One region of the Exiguobacterium sp. SH1S1 genome, then DNA from elsewhere that is predicted to be linked to it. Evidence: riboswitches for the same ligand, from Rfam matches in the RefSeq annotation. Region 1 holds a riboswitch; each other region holds the start of a gene.
What was found. Region 1 has a riboswitch for thiamine pyrophosphate ahead of EVJ23_RS00265 (YkoF family thiamine/hydroxymethylpyrimidine-binding protein). Riboswitches for the same ligand answer to the same signal wherever they lie in the genome.
Positions count from the first base shown of each region.

Region 2: linked by a shared signal. The riboswitch ahead of thiW (energy coupling factor transporter S component ThiW) and the one ahead of EVJ23_RS00265 (YkoF family thiamine/hydroxymethylpyrimidine-binding protein) in region 1 are both predicted to bind thiamine pyrophosphate.
Region 3: linked by a shared signal. The riboswitch ahead of thiT (energy-coupled thiamine transporter ThiT) and the one ahead of EVJ23_RS00265 (YkoF family thiamine/hydroxymethylpyrimidine-binding protein) in region 1 are both predicted to bind thiamine pyrophosphate.
Region 4: linked by a shared signal. The riboswitch ahead of tenA (thiaminase II) and the one ahead of EVJ23_RS00265 (YkoF family thiamine/hydroxymethylpyrimidine-binding protein) in region 1 are both predicted to bind thiamine pyrophosphate.

Region 1 is NZ_SJUZ01000001.1:47,247-52,457, forward strand. It holds gene EVJ23_RS00250 (energy-coupling factor transporter transmembrane component T family protein) at 1-39, opposite strand, end outside; gene EVJ23_RS00255 (ABC transporter ATP-binding protein) at 39-1,367, opposite strand; gene EVJ23_RS00260 (ECF transporter S component) at 1,360-1,935, opposite strand; gene EVJ23_RS00265 (YkoF family thiamine/hydroxymethylpyrimidine-binding protein) at 1,928-2,521, opposite strand; TPP riboswitch at 2,601-2,701, opposite strand; gene EVJ23_RS00270 (GTP-binding protein) at 2,767-3,960, opposite strand; gene EVJ23_RS00280 (hypothetical protein) at 4,296-4,562, opposite strand; gene EVJ23_RS00285 (SMP-30/gluconolactonase/LRE family protein) at 4,575-5,211, opposite strand, start outside.
Region 2 is NZ_SJUZ01000001.1:1,225,754-1,230,964, forward strand. It holds gene EVJ23_RS06210 (ribonuclease FAU-1 family protein) at 1-156, opposite strand, end outside; gene EVJ23_RS06215 (hypothetical protein) at 366-1,112, shown strand; gene EVJ23_RS06220 (aminoglycoside phosphotransferase family protein) at 1,113-2,081, opposite strand; gene EVJ23_RS06225 (hypothetical protein) at 2,126-2,446, shown strand; TPP riboswitch at 2,471-2,569, shown strand; gene thiW (energy coupling factor transporter S component ThiW) at 2,632-3,120, shown strand; gene EVJ23_RS06235 (GNAT family N-acetyltransferase) at 3,155-3,634, opposite strand; gene EVJ23_RS06240 (YcxB family protein) at 3,616-4,119, opposite strand; gene EVJ23_RS06245 (VOC family protein) at 4,213-4,611, shown strand; gene EVJ23_RS06250 (LTA synthase family protein) at 4,724-5,211, shown strand, end outside.
Region 3 is NZ_SJUZ01000003.1:164,485-169,695, forward strand. It holds gene EVJ23_RS08525 (DAK2 domain-containing protein) at 1-686, opposite strand, end outside; gene EVJ23_RS08530 (Asp23/Gls24 family envelope stress response protein) at 709-1,071, opposite strand; gene rpmB (50S ribosomal protein L28) at 1,324-1,512, shown strand; gene EVJ23_RS08540 (thiamine diphosphokinase) at 1,570-2,157, opposite strand; gene thiT (energy-coupled thiamine transporter ThiT) at 2,157-2,729, opposite strand; TPP riboswitch at 2,804-2,903, opposite strand; gene rpe (ribulose-phosphate 3-epimerase) at 2,923-3,579, opposite strand; gene rsgA (ribosome small subunit-dependent GTPase A) at 3,581-4,465, opposite strand; gene pknB (Stk1 family PASTA domain-containing Ser/Thr kinase) at 4,509-5,211, opposite strand, start outside.
Region 4 is NZ_SJUZ01000001.1:1,185,669-1,190,879, reverse strand. It holds gene pelF (GT4 family glycosyltransferase PelF) at 1-1,136, shown strand, start outside; gene pelG (exopolysaccharide Pel transporter PelG) at 1,117-2,565, shown strand; TPP riboswitch at 2,627-2,731, shown strand; gene tenA (thiaminase II) at 2,813-3,487, shown strand; gene thiM (hydroxyethylthiazole kinase) at 3,484-4,275, shown strand; gene thiD (bifunctional hydroxymethylpyrimidine kinase/phosphomethylpyrimidine kinase) at 4,272-5,102, shown strand; gene thiE (thiamine phosphate synthase) at 5,041-5,211, shown strand, end outside.

The DNA of each region.
Region 1 (5,211 bases):
CAAGAACTTGATTGTCGGGTTCATCTCGTGAAACGTCATCAAAACGCCTCCGTCAACAGTCCGTGGGCCCGCAATAAGTCCGAGTCGTCCCAAATCGACGCATCGTACGGCCCACTCAAGTTCCCGTCACTCATCAAATAATACGTGCTCGCGGCACGGGCGAAACTGAGATCGTGCGTTACGAACAAGACCGTCTGCCCCGCACGGACTCGTTCAGCCATCAATGCATGGAGCGCTCGAAGTGATGCCTCGTCTTGACCGGCCGTCGGTTCATCAAACGCGAGCAGTTGTTTACCCGACAGAAGCATCACCCCGATGGCGAGTCTCCGTTTTTGACCGTGACTGAGTGAGAGTGGATGGGCGTCACGCAGACGTTCAAGCCCGAGGCGTGCCAACATGTCCTCGATTGAACGGTTATGTCCATACGCTAGTTCCCGCGACACGTCACTCGTCACAAACAAATGCGCCGGGGATTGCGGGACGAGCCCGACTTCACGGTGATGCCGCGCCAGGCTTTTTAGCCACGTCGATTTGCCGCTGCCGTTCCGACCGAGGATGGCGATCACATCCCCGGGGGCCACTGCGATTTTGCTCGCTGCAAGTTGAAACTTTTTGTGATTCACTTTCGGTATCTGAAATAATGTGTTTGTGCCCCGTGTCGTTTCAATCGGCGTAAATGTATAATCCGGTTGAACGACGAACGATCCATCGCCTGCGATCCTTCCGTTCACGAGTTCCAGGTGCCGGTCAAAGAAGTCGCCCCACATGTACGGACGATGCTCGATGACGACGATATTGACGTTCCGTGCGGACTTGTCGAGCCAGCGAACGAACCGACGTGCCGTCGCCGGGTCGAGGTGTGAGAGCGGCTCGTCGAGTAAGAGCCATTCCGGACATCCGATCAAGGCACAGGCGACGGCGATTTGCTGCTTCTCGCCCCCTGATAAATCATGGATGGTGCGGTGGCGATAATCGGACAAATGTAACTCGTGCAAAATCGCTGAGACACGGTCCATCATCTCGCTTCGGGCGACCGAAAAGTTTTCGAGCGTGAAAATCAGCTCTTCCTCTACCGTCTGCATGACGAACTGGCTGTCCGGGTCTTGAAACACCGTCCCGACGCGGCGATTCACCTCGCCAGGCCGATACGTGGCATAGGACCGACCGAATAGATGCAATCGCCCCGTCACAATCCCATCACAGTTGTCCGGGTAGAGCCGATTGAACAAGGCGAACAAAGTCGACTTCCCCGACCCGCTCGCCCCGGTGATGAGCGTCCTGCCGTCCTTAAGACGAAGTGTGATATCTGTCAATACGTCGCGTTCTTCTCCCGGGAAACGAAACGCCAGACGCTCGGTCTCAACCATGTGCCTTCCTCTGCCGGGTGACGGCATACCCTTCTAGCGCACCCGTTCGAAGCAACAAGTCGCTCAAAATCTTCCCGCCGATCCCTGCGATGAGCATCCCGCTCGTCGCCCGTAGTGCGAACATCAAAGCCACGTACGTCGGACTGAGCGCGCTGAGACCTCCCATGACGTACGTATATGCGAAACTCGTCACTGCCGCACCGAATCCGGCGAGCATGAGCACCCACAAGTCATACCGCTTATACCCGGTTAGTGCGAACGCCGCTTCGGCGCCGAGTCCTTGAATGATGCCGACGAGGATGATGCGCGGACCGATCGCATTGCCGATCATCATCTCGATCGACGCTGCGAGCACTTCCGACAAAAAGGCGGCGCCTGGCTTTCGAATGATGTAGGCGGTAATAATCGAGACGATGAACCAAATCCCAAAAATCCATTCATAGGCGATCGGCCCGATCAAGCCGGCCCACAAGTTCCCCACATGGACGAACGCCAAATAGACGACGGCAAAGACGACCGATAAAATCGACAACAAGACGATTTCTTTCAACTTCCATGAGTTAAGCATCGATGCGTCCCTCGTGTGACGGACTGTTCACACTGAACGTGACCGACATGACGACGTGGCTCGACTTCTCGCGAACACGGTTGAACGTCGCCTCATAAAACGCGAACACCGGCTCGATGTCTCCGTGAATTCCTGAGGCATAATGCATCGCGTCATTGAACACACCCCGTTCTTTCGCGAAATCGATCTCTTCATAGATGATGTCCATGTAATCATCATCACCGAGCGGGTAGAGCGCGAACTGTGAAGAGACGTATTGCGCACCTACCCGCCCGTTCACAGGTTCACTCGATACGTCGAGCAGATTGTCCCCGGCTGTGTCACCCGGACATCCGGCCGAGAACGTTCCACTCATCGAGACGTGGGTCCCTGTCTTCGTTGCGTGTGACAAGACTGCTTTCGCGACGTCAAACACGTGCTCGGCCCGACCGCGAATCACGGTCGACACATCGTCCGTGTGCCTCCAGACGTTGCTTAAATCAGTTTCTTTGAGTGCTCCTTTGATGACCGGTATGAACTCTGACGTCATCGGGCTTAGCGTAAAGCGGAACCCGACGATCGGGCTCGTTCCACATTGTTGATTCATGATGATTCCCCCTTTATTTGGTTACACAAAAAAGCCGCATCCATGAGAATGCGGCCACTTATCCAATCATCAATCCATCAGAAAAAGTGCCACACTTCCTCACGCCAGTATTACCTGGATCGAGTTATAAGGGATTGGAGCCATGCTCACATCTCAGCCGAAGCACCCCTAGTGTAGTCCAATGTATGCGGTTGTTCATGCAAGCAAAAGTATAGCCGTTCGATTCTGAATTGTAAACGGTTAAATCATGAAAACGTCGCGATTCCGTTTCCTGGAAGCGTATCCCGTAACGTTGTCCAGTCTGACGCCATCTCTTCGTCTGACAGTAGACAGGCGTCAAGTTCAAGCTCGACGCGCACGCGGTCCATTCGGTGACCGATCAAGACGAGCTCCGTCTGGCGGTCGCCGTACGGCTCGATGTAATCGGCCTCAAGCTCTGGTTCGGCGGCGAACATCTGCTTTCGTTCCGCGTCAGGAAGCGTCGCGAGCCAACGGCCGGCATGTTCGAGCGTCGACGCGTACCCCGCTTGGGAGAACAGGCAAGCGATGTCGTTCCGTGAGGCGATCCATAAAAAACCTTTCGCCCGGACGACTTCTTCCGGGAACTGTTCGATCCACGCATGTAAACGCTCCGGGTGGAACGGACGGCGGCGGCGATAGACGAACGAACTGATGCCGTACTCTTCGGTTTCAGGGGTATGGTCGTCTGTCTCGAGCTCTTGGATCCATCCGGCGGCATGCATCGCCTGGTCGAAGTCGAACAAGTTCACGTCTAACAGGTCGGACAACAATACGTTCCCGTACGTACTTGTCAAAAGTCGCGCCGCCGGGTTTAACGCGCGCAACAGACTTTCGATCTCGTGCAGTTCCGGTTCCGTGACCCGGTCCGCCTTGTTGAGGACGATGATGTCGGCAAACTCGACTTGATCGACGAGCAAGTCGACGACTTCCCGGACGTCACCCGTGTCGACAGCCTGTTTCCGTTCATGCAGCGATTCGCCTGAGTTGAAGTCTTTTAAAAATCGATATGCGTCGACGACCGTCACCATCGCGTCAACATACACACGGCTCGTCAAGTCGATACCCAAGGCGTCATCCGCATATGTAAACGTCTGCGCGACCGGGATCGGTTCCGAGATACCTGACGACTCGATGATGATGCCGTCGAGCTGTCGGTCGTTCGCAATCTCGCTGACCGCCTCGAGTAAATCTTCTCGCAACGTGCAGCAGATGCAGCCGTTAGACAGCTCCACCAACTTCTCGTCCGTCCGTGAAAAACCTGCTCCGTCAATCAATCGCTCATCGATGTTCAGCTCGCTCATATCGTTGACGATGACGGCATATTTTTTACCATCCCGATTGTTCAACATATGATTGAGCAACGTCGTCTTGCCACTTCCTAAATATCCGGACAAGACTGTGATCGGAATTCGTTTCATGATGTATACCACCTTTAAATCGTAATCATTACTTTTTAGATAATGAACGGGATCACGTCCGTTGTCAACAAAAAAACACGCTCAAAAGGAGCGTGTTTTCTTGTTGACTAACATGATTGTTATCGCTCGTCCTTCCAGCGCCCACGCTTTCCGCAGGCAATCCCGGAGCCGCATCGCGACTCACGTCGCTGCTGGGTCTCCGTTGGTTTGCTTTCCTGCAGGAGTCGGGGCGCCATCGAACGAGCAACGCAAACGGTCGCCATCTAGCGGCCATTTGTCTTTTTCTGAGGCCCCGACGGCCGAAGAAAAAGCTCTGGATATGTTCTTCGTACCAGTTATTCTTCTAACGCTTTCCGTTCCGCCTCGGAGCGAGGATACGTGTTCGCCTGCCACTCGGCCCGGTAAATCGAATCGAGTTGCGTCAATCCGACCTCGTCATCATCCTTATCGGCATCCACACTCGGCGTCTCGTCCCACTTTGGTTCAAGATACGTATGGTCTTCTTTCCGGGCCCGGTCGTCCAATAACTTTTGAATCCCGACCCGAGCCACCGCCGCTAGTGCCAATCCGATTCCCGCTCGCACGAGCAATCGCTTCACCATAGCCGTCCCTCCTTAACGTCCAAACCGATAAAGTGGCATCCCTTTCACGTCCGTATCGATCTTGAAGACCGAACCCGCATCCGGATGAGCGGCGAGCGCCTCGTCGTCCATGCCTTCCCGTGCTGTCGTGATCGCCAATTGTTTTAAGTCATCCCCGATAAAACTACACGACGTGACGTTCGGCGCCGGGACGATGACTTCAAGCACTTTTTCACCCGTCTCCGGATTCCACCGCGTGACGCGCCCGCCTGCAAAGTGGGCAATCCATAAAAAGCCGTCTTCATCCGACGTCATGCCGTCCGGGAACCCGTCCTCATTCTTGAAATCAATGACGACCTCACCTTCCCCGAGCGTGCCCGTTTTCAAATCGAACGGGAACTTGCGAACCGTCTCGGTCGGCGTATCGATATGGTAAAACGACGTATGGTCAGGTGACCACGTCAACCCGTTCGATAACGTCAATCCGCTCAACATGACCTCGGTCGTGCCGTCGCGGTTCAAGCGGAACAACGTCGCCTGCTCAGACTCGTCTTTTAAGTGGAGCGTCCCGGCGAAGACACGACCGTACGGGTCGGCTTTCCCATCGTTGAAGCGAAGGACACCTTCCGGGTCATCAAGTTCGACGAGTTTATCGAGTTGTTTCGACGTT
Region 2 (5,211 bases), 1.2 Mb from region 1:
TCCTTGATGCATCTTATATTGTGGGGCTCGGACGGCGTCAATTTGAAAGAGGGCGACGGTGCCCGAGAAGCGATCGTCCCGCACCTCCATTTGTGCGTATCGATTTTTTAATATGCGTTCCCAATCACGACGATTGGCAAATTTTCGTTTTGGCATCTCTCTCTCTCCTTTAAATCAGTTTCCTAAATGTGTTCGCCAAAAGTCGACATTCCCCTGTTCAATCGTACAGATTGTGTGGATTGAACCAGACGAGGTAGCGATTCCATTTGCCCTAGATGAGAAAGTATCCAGGTTCTCATCCTATTTCATACATGCTACGCTAATGTAAAATAGGGAAATAATGTAACTTACTAGGGGGTTGTTTTATGAAACGATTAGGACTACTTGGCTTAAGCGCGTTCTTGCTGACAGGTTGTACCGATCAAGCCGAGCAACCAATCGTCTCTCCTGATATGAACGAACAAGATGAAGAAGCGACGATCGAATGGACACGAGAAGATTTCAAAGACGTCTTTGACCAACACGAGACTGCCCAAGACTTGTTAGCAGCGCTCGAAACCCAAGGGCTAACACCGTTCCGTGAGACGTTCGAACGCGTCGTCATCGCCGGGGACGGGATCCATCATACATACGCCGATATTTATCCGTTCAAGCTCGACGACGGCACGTACGCGACCGTCTATGAGAATGAAGACGGTGAGGTCGCCAACGGTCCCGAGTCGGTCGCACCACTCTTTTGGCAAGAAGAGTCGTTCACGCAATTCGTTGAGGAGATTGAGAAGCGCAAATACGGGACGAGTGCCCCCCCGACCGACGTCACATTGACGCAAGACGAGTTTCAATCGATTTACGACCGCCATGCCTACACGTCAGCGCTCATCGTCGAGCTCGACGAATGGGGAGTTCAAGTCGCACGCGACCCAATCGAGAACGTCATCATTGCCGGGAACGGCGTCAAGGAAGTGACGGCCGACTTGATCGTCTTTGAGATCGAAAACGGCTACGCTATCGTCTACGACCAAGACGGTGAGATTTTGAAAGCACCGGAGTCGATCGCCCAGCTGTTTTGGAACGAGACGGATTATGAAAACCTGCTCGAGAAGAACGAGTGATCACGTACCGCGACGTTTCAAGTCCCGATACTCGAGGAACAAGTTGAGCCATTGGGCCGGTTTATCGGCTGACTCGGACGGATCATACCGATAGTTGGTCACATATACATGCCACGACAGCGCCCGATACACGCAACCGAGCTCTTCAGCGATCAACAAATGGCGCCATAGCACGTCCCGAGGCGCTACACCTTCCCACTCAGCCAAGTAGACGGTACGCATCTTCTGAATCTGTTCATACCATGCGACTTCATCGTCTTCTGGCAACAAGTCGTAGAGCGCGTTCCAAAACACACGGACGCTGAAGAACGGATGGGTGACGGTCGCATCGCCCCAATCGAGAATACATAAGTCATCCGTCTGTTTGCGCCAAAAGATGTTGCCGCCATGTAAGTCGCCGTGCTCGAGACTCATCGGCACCCCAGTCGCGAGCTCGTCGCACATGGTGAGGAGTTCGTCTTGGAGCGCCAGCACCGCCTCTGCCTTATCTCGATCTAACCCCGTACATAACTCGGGTAAATACGTCCGTATCTCTTCTTTTAGACGAGCCGGACGCCGGTCCGGGATACCGTAGGCCAAAAGCGTATCCGTGTAATTCGCTTCTTTTCTCTGTAGTTTCGCATATTGACGCACAGCCGCTTTGTACCGACTGTGCTTAGGGTATTCACGAAGTGCATACCCGCCGATGTCTCGCATAAGTAGCCAGTTGCGTGTCGCGGCAATGGCGATGACCTCCGGGACGAGTCCCGGATGCCGTTCGGCTAGATGCATCGACAGTTCAGCCTCGCCACCACTGATTGCTGTCACCGCCTTGGCGTAGTAACGGTCTGCCCCGTACTCTCCATACATCAAGTATGTCAAATCGGTATCTTTCACAACCCGCCACGTCACGCCTGGCACGTGACCATCGAGCCAGTGCTCGAACTGTTCACGGTAAGACTCGTCACGCCATGGGATGGCATCCCTCACTGACCTCACTTCCTTTCACCACACTTCGTTTAGGAGGAAATAATATGGACGTTGTCTATTATTCATACCCGGTCGATGCGCTACTCTATATGTATTTAGGTGCGACGGCTGTCTTCAGCTTCATAATTGGTCTAGTCGTTCGCCGTGTGTCGAGACGTCCAGATATCAGCTTTTGGACGACGATCGTGCTCAGCTTTGTCGGACTATGTCTTTCACTCGGCTGGTTCCGTAACGCCTCGGTCACCGTATTTATGGGTACACTCCCGTGGGTCATCAATCTCATGTTTTCCCTGTTTTTATACGCCCTGTATAGCGGTATCATTTATTTCATCTTCCGACCGCGAAAAATTGAGGCAACAAAATAACGTTATGCTATACTCAAACCAATAAACGACCACTAGGGGAGCCTTCGGGCTGAGACGGCAACTGCCGGACCCTTCGAACCTGATCTGGCTCATACCAGCGTAGGGAAGTGGCTTGGATACGTCTGTCTGTCCACGCCACTTTTCCACTTGGAGAAGTGCGTTTTCATTTTGAAAGGAGACACTTCATGCGTATTCAACAACTCACTTGGATGGCGATGCTCATCGCCATCGCCATCATCGGCTCCTTATTCATCTCCATCCCGACCGGTGTCGCCCGGGCCTATCCGGTGCAACATATGGTGAACGTCATCGCCGCCGTCACCGTCGGTCCGATTGGTGCCGTCCTCGTCGCGTTCGTGACCGGACTTGTCCGTGTCATGACCGGGACCGGGTCGTTGCTCGCCTTCCCAGGTGGTATGATCGGCGCCTTGCTTGCTGGACTATTTTACGTGCGGACGAACCGGGTCGCTTTCGCTGCGCTCGGTGAAGTCATCGGGACGGGCGTCATTGCCTCGCTCATCGCCGTCCCATACGCGAAAATCTTAATGGGTTCTGAGTTTGGGGCGCTGTTCTTCTTCCCGGCCTTCCTCGCCTCGAGCATGACTGGAGCCATCCTCGGCTGGATCGTCTTGGCGCGGGTCAAACAGTTGCGTCCGCTCACGGTGAAGCGATAATTGAACAACAACCACCAAAACAGGGACGGCCGACTTAGGAAGGCTGTCCCTGCTTCACGTGATACACCCAAATCTCTTCCCCGTTCGCTTCATCAATCAAGCCACTGTCCTCGAATCCGCCCTTCGCATAAAACCGTTTCGCCGGTTCATTCGTCGGATGGAGGCTGAGGATGAGGTCATCGACATCAAATCGCTCTTGCATCCACTCAATCGCAAGTTGCAAAAATGTTGACCCGATGCCTTTCCCTTGCTCATCCATATCAATCATAAAGCGGTCGAGCCAGACGTAACGCTCCACCTTGTTCTCGGCCCCGACCATCATGAAGCCGACCGGTTGATTGTCTCGACAGAGCGCGTAGCACGTCCACGCGTACTTGACGTCGACGTCCATCTCGCGGAGCGATTCCGCGTTCGTTTCGATAAAGCGGGCCTGACCAGGTGCGACGGTCAAGGCGACGACCGCATCCAAGTTCGTCTCATCAATCGGTTGAATCGTCAACGCATCGGTAGCCATCGTTGTACCTCCTCCATGTCCTGCCCGCGTTTCGGCAAGATGTAGGCGCTGACCGACGAGTTATACAAATACACATAATCGGCTTCCTCGACGACTTCCTTGATGCCGCTCCATGAGACTTTCGTCTCCCCGAACGCATTTTTGTCACGAAGACCGTCTTCATCCAGATCCATCGTATGCGGGCCGATCATGCCTTCATTGCTTCGTTCTTGAATCATCCGCTTCGTCTGTTTTCGGATATGCCGTTCAAAATACTTCGGATAATACAGAAACCAGATGAGGCTGATGACGCCATACACCCCAAACAGCCACCAGCTCGTATCTTGAAACAATGTCGCGAACGTCAAAGCGCCACCACCTAAAATGATGACGGGCCCGATGATGCGCTGCAGGAATAGCATCCTCTTCCCTATCTTTGAACGTCTAATATGACTCAAGTTGAAGTGAATGTAGTCTTCTTCCGTCAATTCGTATTGGATTTCCATATGTATCCCTCCTCGGTGTCGTATACGTCTTCGTTCAAGAAAAGTTCCGCTTCAGGCTCCTATTCGCTAAAATGAAAGCAAAGGAGTGACACGATGAAACAAATCCACCATCTCTGTATCCAAACGCCCGACTATGCGGCGTCAAAGCAATTTTATGAAACGCTCGGTTTTGAGCTCGTCCAAGAGTCACCCAACTTCCATACCCGGGCGTTCAACAGTTGGCTCAAGCTCGGCGACTTCTATATCGAACTCCAGACGGCGAAGACCGACGAGACGTTATCGCCGTATTCGAAACATGCGGCCGGACCCGTTCACTTCGCCTTGTACGTCGATGACCTTGAAGCGGAAGTCCGTCGGCTCGAGGCGCTCGGTGTCACGTTCTTGCCGAAACATGGCGGCAACATCTACTTCGTCGTCGATGGACATTTGAGCAAACTAAAAGCCCCGGAAGGCACGATCATCGAGCTTCGGGACACATTTTTGATCAAGTGAGGCGCTCGCCTCGCTTTTTTTCGTCCGTATCGCACACCCCCATGTTTCCCGCCACCTACGAACAGGTACATGAAAAAGAATACGACGTGTACGTACCGTTTGGAGGCTATTTATGAAATATCTTGATTATTGGAGTTATCTGTCACTATCACTTGCCAAACTATTTTTATTCAGCGTCTTGACCGCGAGCGCGTTCAACGTTCATTTTTTACTCGTCAATATCGGGATGATTCTCATGATGACGAGCTGGGCTCTACTCGTGAAGACGAAAACACGGCGCTGGATTTTATTCGCCTCGCTGTTTCTACACAGCACACTCCTCATCTCCGACGTCTGGTATTACCGCTATTTCGGCAATCTGTTGTCGGTCGCGCTTTTGTCAGACGTTGGTCAGATGGGCGACGTCGGCGGCGGCTTCCTGACGTTGATTCAACCGACCGACTTTCTATTGTTCGCGGACCTGGTGCTTTATACCGCTGTCCTCGTCTATATGAGAAAAAGACCTGCGCAAGTCACAGGAAAAAACCGCCGGATCGCCGCTGCCGGTTTTGTCATCGGCTTGGCCGCCTTCGTCGTTCCATTAACCGTCAGTCAGCCGAA
Region 3 (5,211 bases), on a different contig from region 1:
CCTTGCGCAGCATGGTGTTCTGCCTCAACGAGGGCATCCATGACCGGTGCGTGCGGCTTCTCGAGCTCTTTCCCTTCAAGGCTCGCGAGGAACCCTTCATAGATGACGAGGAGACCTTGACCGCCTGAGTCGACGACACCGACTTCTTTTAAGACCGGCAACAAATCAGGTGTCCGCTCGAGCGACGCTTTCGCTTCCGTGATCACTTGCTCCATGAACTCATTGAAGTCGCTCGTCGACTCAGAGGCACGGAGCGCTTCGTCGGCCGCTTCACGAGCAACCGTCAAAATCGTTCCTTCAACCGGTTTCATAACCGCCTTGTATGCCGTGTCGACGCCACGTTTGAGTGCCTCGGCAAAGTCGAGTGTCGACAATTCTGTCTTTCCTTCGATCGATTTACCGAAACCACGGAATAATTGGCTCAAAATAACACCCGAATTCCCACGGGCCCCCATAAGTAGGCCGCGGGCAAACTTCGATGACACGTCAGCGATGTTCGCTGTGTCGAGTGCGGCCACTTCCTTCGCACCTGAAGTCATCGTCAAATTCATGTTCGTTCCCGTGTCGCCGTCTGGGACCGGGAAGACGTTAAGCGAATCCACGTAATCTGCATTTTGGCTCAAGTTGGCTGCACCGTTTGCGACCATTTGCGCAAACACCAATCCATCTAAACGTTTTAACCCCACACCAAATCCTCCTTCGTTCTCGTCAGTCATTCGTCAGACGAACGCCTTGTACGAATATATTTACCGACGAAACGTTTAATCCTAAAGTTTCACCGAGCGTGTATTTTACACGACTTTGCACGTTGTAAGCGACTTCCGACACTTTCGTCCCGTAGCTCACGATGATGTGCATATCGATATGTACGTCTTCTCCATCTTGACGTACGACAACGCCACGCGCATAATTCTCACGTTTGAGCAGTTCTGCGATCCCGTCTTTCAGTTGAGCTTGTGACGCCATTCCTACGACGCCGAAACATTCCATCGCCGCACCGCCCGCGAGTGTCGCGACCACGTCGTTCGTGATATCAATATTGCCATATGTTGTCTTCATTTCAATTGCCATATGGAGTAGCCTCCTTTATTCGGAATGATTCCTACAGTATATTCTACAATAAGTACCTAGTTATTAAAAGGACATGCCCCTAAACTCGGTCAATTGTAACCGCAACCCTCATTCATTATTAAAATCCTCATCCGTAATGTCAAGTTTTTTTCTTGTCATCCGGTTATTTTCTAGTTGCATCGTGAAAAAACCCATGCTAATATAAACGAGTGTCTATTAGGACGAACCCACATAAAAAAGGAGGGGAAACGCATGGCACGTAAATGCTACGTAACAGGTAAGTCACCTAAGTCAGGTAACAACCGTTCGCACGCACTCAACAAGACAAAACGTACTTGGGGTGTAAACGTACAAAAAGTTCGCATTCTCGTTGACGGTAAACCTAAACGAGTTTGGGTTTCAGCTCGCGCTCTTAAATCAGGTCTCGTTGAACGCGTATAATTACCATACACGAACGAAATAAATCCCAGCGGCATGCGCCGATGGGATTTTTTTTGTTTATTTCTTTATATACATAATCAAGACGTTGCCGCTATGAACGAGCAAATCCGCCTCTTCCGCCGACCACTCGTTTGAGATCGTCAGCGCCTCATGGCTGACGACGTCATGGTTCTCGAGCGGGTACTTGACGCCACGAATCGAGACCGAGGCCCGTTTCCAAGGTACGAGCGACAAGTAATGGTCAGGACGACGCGGGAGGCGATAGTCCCCTTTTCCGACGAGGCGCACTTCTTGCCCGTCTGCGAACAACCGCATCTCGGGGTACGCCTCGAGCAGACCGACGTTGCTGAGCGTCATATCGAGTCTGCCCCCGAGTGCACCGTACACGTCGATCACGTCCGCCCCTTTCCCTCGTGCCGCCTCGAGAGCGATCTCAAGGTCGGTCACGTCTTTTTCAGACGGATAACGGACAGCTTCCTCCGGCACGGTGCCTGTGAACGAATCAAAGTCACCGACGAGCAGGTCCGGCTTCATCCCACGGTCGAGCAGCGTATGATAGCCGCCGTCGACGCCGATGACGTAATCGGCGTTCCGAGGAAGCTCAGGGACCGCTTCCGGGCTCGCAGCCACAATCAAGACACGCATTATCTGATGTCCCGTGTCGCGAGCGTCGCGAAACGCGGCGCCGACGTGAACAAGAGCACGATCACGACCGCCGAGACGAGGAACGACGGCAACATATACGTCAAGTTATAGCCGAGCGAGTACAAGACGACCGGTCCTTCCGCATACTCGGCGAAGAAGACGATGCCGGAGACGACGTGCGCAACGTAGCGGAGCGCCGAGCCGATCAACGCCCCGAGAATCAAATAGAACGTGAGCGTTTTCTTGGCGCCGTCTTTTGCCGACTGTTTGACTTGCCCGGCGAAGATGCCGGCGACTCCGACGAGGCCGTAGGCGACCGTGTAGTCGAGTAAAAACTGGACCGGCGTGAAGATATAGGCCCCAAATAACAGTTGTAGCGTCCCGACGAGCGCGCCTGTCGCGAGTCCGCCTCTCAATCCATGCCGATAAGCCATCACGAGAATCGGCAGCATCGCCAAGCTGACTGCTCCGCCTTGCGGCAACCGATATGGGATGAGCATGTCAAAGATCAGTCCGAGCGAGGCGAACAGCGAGATTTCAATGAGCGCCTGTAGTTTTAAACGTTGTTTCATCTTATTCCCTCCTTGATATGAGTGAACGACAAAAAGCAGCATGACGTAAACGCCATGCTGCTATCGTGTAGCAACGTGCATTTTCGCCACATCCCTACGTCCGTGTGAACGGAACAGGTTCAAAGGGTTAGCTCATGCCTCTCAGCCACAGATGTGACACCCCTTGCGACAATATTTGTTGTTCTACAGACGATTATACACGAGACGCGTTGCGAATGCTATCGATTGCGTCTTTATAGCTCGGTTCGTTATAGATGGCTGAACCGGCAACGAGGACGTCGGCACCTGCGTCGATACAAAGTTTTGCCGTCGCAGGATTTACCCCGCCATCAATCTCGATCTCGAAGTCGAGACGACGCGCTTGGCGCATCTCGCTGAGCGCCGCGATCTTCGGGACGACCGCTTCGATGAACGCTTGGCCGCCAAAGCCAGGGTTCACGGTCATGAGCAACACCATATCGACATCACCGAGCACGTGCTCGATTGATGACAACGGCGTATGTGGGTTCAAGACGACACCACACTTGGCGCCGGCTCCTTTGATTTGTTGCAATACGCGATGCAAATGGTTTGTCGCCTCGACATGGACCGTGACGATATCGGCGCCTGCTTGAACGAAGTCCTCGACGAACCGTTCCGGTTGGTCGATCATCAAATGGACGTCTAATACCATGTCCGACTTGTCACGCAAACTTTTGAGTACCGGCAGTCCAATCGAGATGTTCGGCACGAACTGACCGTCCATGACGTCAAAATGAATGTAATCGGCCCCTGCTTCTTGGACCGCTTTGACCTCTGCCTCAAGGTTGGCAAAATCGGCCGACAGGATCGATGGTGCGATTTTAATCATGTTAGTACCTCCGTTGTCTATCTTTTAATTCCTCCATAAACGTAACATAGTTCGCATAGCGGGTGGAAGCGATTTCTCCGGCCTCGACCGCCGCTTTGACGGCACAACCTGGCTCGTTCAAATGGGCGCAACCACGGAATTTACAGTCATCGTGCCGCAAGACGAATTCAGGGAAACACCAACGCATCTCCTCGACTTCAAGTTCTTCCGGGAACTCAAGACTCGAGAATCCAGGTGTATCGGCGACGAACCCGTCCGCGAGTGTGATGAGCGTGACGTGACGCGTCGTATGCTTCCCGCGGCCAAGCGCTTTCGAAATTTTACCAGTCGCGAGTTCGAGCTCCGGTGCGACCGCGTTCAGCAACGAACTCTTCCCGACGCCGGTCTGTCCGGCGAACACGCTCGTCTTGTCTTTGAACGCGCTGCGGATGAGCTCGATTCCAGCTCCGTCTTCGGTCGACGTCTCAATGACTTGATAGCCGATCGAACGGTATAGCGCTGCCGCCGCACTAATTTTTTCTTTTTCAGCTTCTAGCAACAAGTCCATCTTCGTCAACACGATGATTGGGTGAACTTGCTTCGATTCGATCAAAATGAGAAAGCGGTCAAGCAAATGAAACGAGAACGCCGGCTCTTTCACGGAAAAGAGCAGAAACGCCTGATCGATGTTGGCGATCGGCGGACGGACGAGATGGTTCGACCGCTCATCGACAGCCATGATGTAGCCGGTCCCGTCCCCTTGGTCTTGAATATCGACGTCGTCCCCGACGACGGGCGAAATGTTTCGGTTCCGGAAGTTTCCCCGGGCGCGACATCTGATTTCAACTTTCGTTTCGGTCATGACATCATAAAATCCACCTTGCAAGCGAATAATCGTTCCTTTCATCCTGTTTCCTCCTTAGAAAAGAGGTGACGCGCACGCCACCTCTTCATTGTGAATCTTTTGCTTGGGCGTATGTCACCGTATCGGTCCGAACGACTTCTCCCTCGACTTCAATCGTCGCGGTACCGACTTCGTCCGGAGCAATGACGAGCGTATAGGAATACGTCGTCGTTTCTGTGATCATATCACGCAACACTTCGATCTCACCACGGGCATCGACGGTACGGATGACGACTTCGACCGGCTCCGCCTCTTCACCTTCTGCCGGCGGTTCGATTTCGACGTCCACTTCTCGCTCGATCGAGATGTCGGTCGGCTCGACCCCTTGTGAGACGATGACCGTCAGTTCCGTTCCCGGGTCGACCGCCGTCCCTGACGTCGGAAGTTGACGAATGATTTGATTCGCTGGGATGCTCGTCGAATACTCATCGCGTTTCACGATTTTCAAGTTGTTTTGCTCGGCATAAGTTGACGCCTCTTCGAACGTGTAGCCCGTCAAATTGGCGAGCTCGATTTTATTGCTGCCGGTCGAGACGACGAGCGTGACCGTCTCTTCCGACGCGATAACTTCTTCACCTGGCGTGATCGACTGCGAAATCACATCTCCGCTGTCGACCGTTTCGGACGCTTCGGATTGGATTTCAATATCTGTGAAATCAAGATCTTTCAACGTTCGTTCCGCTGCTGTTTGAGACAACCCTTCGACGTCAGGCATCTCGACCGTCTCTTTCCCAGCAGACACGACGATG
Region 4 (5,211 bases), 1.1 Mb from region 1:
CGAACCGGCAAGCGCTTGGCATTCTCGGGAAACAAGTCCCATCAAGCCAAGCCTTCTTCTCAAGCGAGTTCTTTTGGAGAAACGTAAAATCGGCTTACGCAGAAGAAATGAACGGTGGCTCGTTCATCGATTATTTTTGGATGTGGCAGAGTATGTATATGCCGATCTTGCGTGTGTTGCATCAACCGTTACCAAAAGTCGATCTCGTCCACTCCATCTCGACAGGCTACGCCGGTGTCGTCGCATCTTACATGAAAGAGACGCAAGGTATCCCGTTCATTTTGACCGAACACGGCATCTACTCACGTGAACGCGAGGAAGAAATCCTTCAGTCTTATTGGATTCCGTCCCCTTACAAACCGAGATGGGTTCGCTTTTTCCATCACTTGTCACGCGAGGCGTATAACGCGGCCGACGAGATTATCACACTGTTTGAGCGGAATCGCGAATATCAAGAGTGGATTGGCGCGCCTAGCGAGAAGACGAAAATTATCGCCAACGGGATTGACGACCGTCATATCCACGCTACGCTTGAGCGAGCCGAGAATGATGTGTTCCAAATCGGGGCTATCGTCCGCCTCGTTCCGATCAAGGATTTGAAGACGATGATTTATTCCGCAAAAATCCTTCAAGAGCGCCATCGGCTGTTTAAACTGACGATCATGGGTCCGCTTGATGAGGACGAAGAGTACGCCGAAGAGTGTCGTCTACTGATTGAGCAGAGCGGGCTGACCGACTATGTCGAACTCGTCGGGAAAGTGAACGTACAAGACTGGTTGCCGAAATTTGATTTGTTGTTGTTGACGAGCATATCGGAAGGGCAGCCGCTTGCCATTTTAGAAGGGATGGCGGCTGGCATCCCTTGGGTGGCGACCGATGTCGGGGCTTGTTCGGAACTACTTTACGGACGCGCTGACGATCCGTTCGGTCCGGCCGGCTTCATCGTTCCTCCGGTCCATCCGGAAGCCATCGCTGACAAAGTCGAATGGATGATGGATTATCCGCGCGAACGGATGCGCTTCGGTAAAAACGGCCGCGAGCGTGTCCGTCAGTATTATCGATTGCAACAGTTCGTCGACCGCTATAAAGCCATCTATGAAGCGAGGAGGGAACAGTATGGCGGGCATCGGGTTTAAGTTACAAAAGCTGTTTCAAGAAGACTATTACTCTTCAAGACTGAAGGCGTACACGTTTTCCGGTCTCGTCACATCGGGCCCTTGGCTGATCGTCATCCTCGTTGTCGGTACGATTCAATGGTTGGCGTTTCAGATGCCGATGTTGTCACTCGAGGAACGGACACTGTTTATGCTATCCGTGTCTTACGCGTTCATTTTCTCGCAAATTCTATTTAGTTTTCAGCAGCTCGTCGTCACGCGATACGTGGCCGATTTGTTTTATGAAAAGAAAGCCCATGAGATCTTTCCTGTCTTCACCGGCATGTTAAAAGTGACGATTCTCGCTGCCGTCGTCATGTATAGCGTGTTTTGGCTGATTTCACCGCTCAGTTTCGCCTATAAGCTCGTCCTGTTCGTCTTATTCATGACCATCAACGTCATCTGGGTCATGTTCTTGTTCTTGAGCGCCGCCAAATTTTATCAAGCGGTCGCTTACAGCTTCTTGCTAGGCGGGGTTATTTCAGTCGCGAGCGTCTATTTGATCAGTCGTCTCATGGTCAACCCATCGAGCCTCGAGCTTCTGTTTGGCTTTACCGTTGGGATGGTCGTGACGCTGTTCGGGCTATTCTTCGCGATGCTTCGGACGTTTCCGCTCAGGTATGCGACGCGAGAGTTTTCATACTTCCGGTACTTTGATAAGTATCCGGACTTGTTCGCGATTGGTGTGTTATACGTGCTTGGGATCTGGGTGACCAACTTCATCATTTGGTTTGGTGAAGGTCGCATGGTGATTGCCGATTCGTTCGTGTTCAATCCGTATTATGACACGGCTGTGTTCTGGTCGTACTTGACGATCATCCCGACCCAGCTCTTGTTCGTCGTCGCTGTCGAGACAAGGTTTTACGAGCGCTACCGAACGTTTTACGGCTTGATCAATTATGGCGGGGCGTTACACCAAATTGAGAAGGCGAAGCAGACGATGACGACGGTGTTGAAAAATGAATTGATCCGACTTGGGCGAAGTCAAGGTGTTGTCACCTTGTTCGCGATCCTGATGGCGGGTGTGTTCGTCGGTTGGATTGGTGTCCCGGAAGAAGTCGGTCAAATTTTCCGGATGACGACGCTCGCCGCGTTCGCGAACGCGATGATTCTCGTACTGACGCTGCTCTTGCTTTATTTTGAGGACCGGCGTGGTGCGTTGTTCGTCAACCTATCGTTCTTCACATTGAACGCCTTGTTCACGTTGTCGTTACTATCGCGCGGGATCGATTGGTATGGGGTCGGCTTTGCGATCAGCACGACCATCACGTTCTTTATCGCAGGACTGCGCTTGATTTATTTTATGGGGAAGGTCGATTATTACGTGTTCGCGGCCTCGAACCGTCGTAAGCTCGGGACGGAACGGTTCTCGCATTTTGGGACCGCGCTCAACCGTCGCTTCTCGCGTTAAAGGGTTTGCATTTTTCAAAAAGATTGATATGATGTGGTCGAAGATGACCGAATTTCATAATGTTTGCCACTAGGGGAGTCGCTTGACGCGGCTGAGATGGACAAGGTCCAGACCCTTTGAACCTGATCTAGTTCACGCTAGCGGAGGGAAGTGGGCGAAACGTCCTTTCTCACACTCTTTGTGTATGGCCGACGCCGCTTCCGTTATGGGAGGCGGCGTCTTTTTTCATACAAAGGAGGAGAATACGATGACATTTACCGCACACATCCGCCAAGAGGCCAACGCCTTGTTTGAGGCGAGTTTCCACCATCCGTTCGTCCGCGCGCTCGGAGACGGGACGCTCGACGAGGCGAAGTTTCGGCATTACGTGATGCAAGACTCGTACTACTTGAATCAATTTTCGAAAGTACAGGCGAAGGGCGCTACACTTGCCCCGACGATGGAGCTGGCGAGCCGATTTTTGACGCACGCCCTCCACACGATCGAGGCGGAGCACGAGTTGCATCGGGAATTTTTTACGATGCTCGAGGTGAGTGACATGGAGTGGACGACGTTCGAACCAGCTCCGACGGCTTATGCATACGCGCTCCATATGCAACAAGCCGGCCCGACGCTCGGAGACGTGCTCGCGGCGATTCTTCCATGCTACTGGGTGTATTACGAGATCGGGGAGCGCTTGAAGGACGCAGAGCCAGACCATCCGATCTATTCTGTTTGGATTGCGACGTACGGTTCGGAATGGTTCCGTGAACTCGTCGAAGAGCAGATCGAGCGACTTGACGAATTGGCGGGACAAGCGACGGAGTCAGAACGGATTCGCTATCAGCAACTGTTTTTGAAAAGTTGCTACTATGAGCTCGCGTTTTGGGAGATGGCCTGGACACTCGAATCGTGGGAACTGCCGCTTGAGGTGGGACAATGAGGCCGGATCTATGGGAAGCCGTCCGGTTGAAGCGACCGCTCGTCCATAACATTACGAACACCGTCGTCGCCAACTTCTCGGCCAACGGGTTGCTCGCCATCGGTGCGTCCCCGGTCATGGCTGATGCGATCGAAGAAGTGGCAGACATGGCGACCGTGAGCGATGCCCTCGTCTTGAACATCGGGACGCTTGACGCAATGACCGAGGCGACGATGATCCGCGCCGGACAAGCCGCGAATCAGTCGGGCCGCCCTGTCGTCCTAGACCCGGTCGGTGTCGGGGCGACACCGTTCCGCCGCGACGTCGTCGAACGGATTTTGCGAGACGTCCGCGTCACGGTCATCCGTGGGAACGCCGGGGAAGTCGCCACGCTTGTCGATGCCGGTTGGACGACGAAAGGGGTCGACGCCGGAAGCGGCACACATCATCCGCAACAACTCGCTGAACGAGCAGCGAACCGATATAGCTGTGTTGTCGTGATTACCGGGGCGACGGATTTCGTGAGCGATGGTACGGTCACGCTAGAGATTTTGGGCGGTCATCCGCTCATGACAGAGACGACAGGCACCGGCTGTCTACTCAGTGCGGTCGTCGGTGCGTTCCTTGCTGTTGAACCGGACGTGATGACGGCAACCTCGACCGCGCTCACCGGATATGCACGATGCGGCGAGTTGGCGAGTGAAGCAGCGACGGGTCCGGGGGATTTCCCAATCCACTTTCTCAACGCGCTCGCTACCATGACGTCAACTGACCTGCCGAGCGACCGAATCGAGGTGTTCGCGCGATGAGGCCTCAAGTCTTGACCATCGCCGGTTCGGACTCTGGCGGGGGAGCCGGAATCCAAGCCGATTTGAAAACGTTTCAAGAATTAGGCGTATTTGGCACGAGTGTCGTGACCGCGGTGACGGCTCAAAACACGCGTGGCGTGCACGGTGTCGAAGCCGTCTCCGCCGACCTCGTCGCACGCCAGCTCGATGCAGTCGGATCAGACTTTATCATCTCGGCGTGCAAGACCGGGATGCTGTTCAATCGTGAGTTGATTGACGTCGTGGCGGACGCAATCGAGCAGCATCGATTTCAAAATGTCGTCGTCGATCCGGTCATGATCGCTAAAGGCGGTGCGACCTTGCTTGAACGGGACGCCGTCACCGCGCTACGGACGAGGCTGTTACCGATGGCGACGGTCGTCACGCCAAATATCCCTGAAGCTGAAGTGTTGACCGGCTTGACGATTTGTACGTTCACTGATCGTATGAAAGCAGCTGAGCGCTTGTTGTCTTACGGGGCAAACGTCGTCATGTTGAAAGGCGGTCATTTGGACGGTCCTCTCGCCGAAGACCTAGTCATGACGAAGACCGATACGTTTCGAATGGTGACACCACGGTTGCTGACGAAAGATACGCACGGGACCGGCTGCACGTTTTCGGCTGCGCTAACAGCGGAGCTCGCGAACGGGCATACCGTTACGGAAGCCGCGCAGAAGGCGAAACAGTTCATCCATAGTGCCATCGCCCACGGATTACAAATCGGCAGCGGGCATGGACCGACAAATCATTGGGCGTATAACAAGCACCCGAAGGAGGTGGTTTCCATTGAATCCATCGCCTATCGTTGAGCGGTTAAAGCTCTACTTCATCTGCGGCACAGCGGATACGTTTGATCTCGTTCAGACGGTCGAAACGGCGCTTCAATGTGGTGTGACATGTTTTCAATTTCGCGAAAAA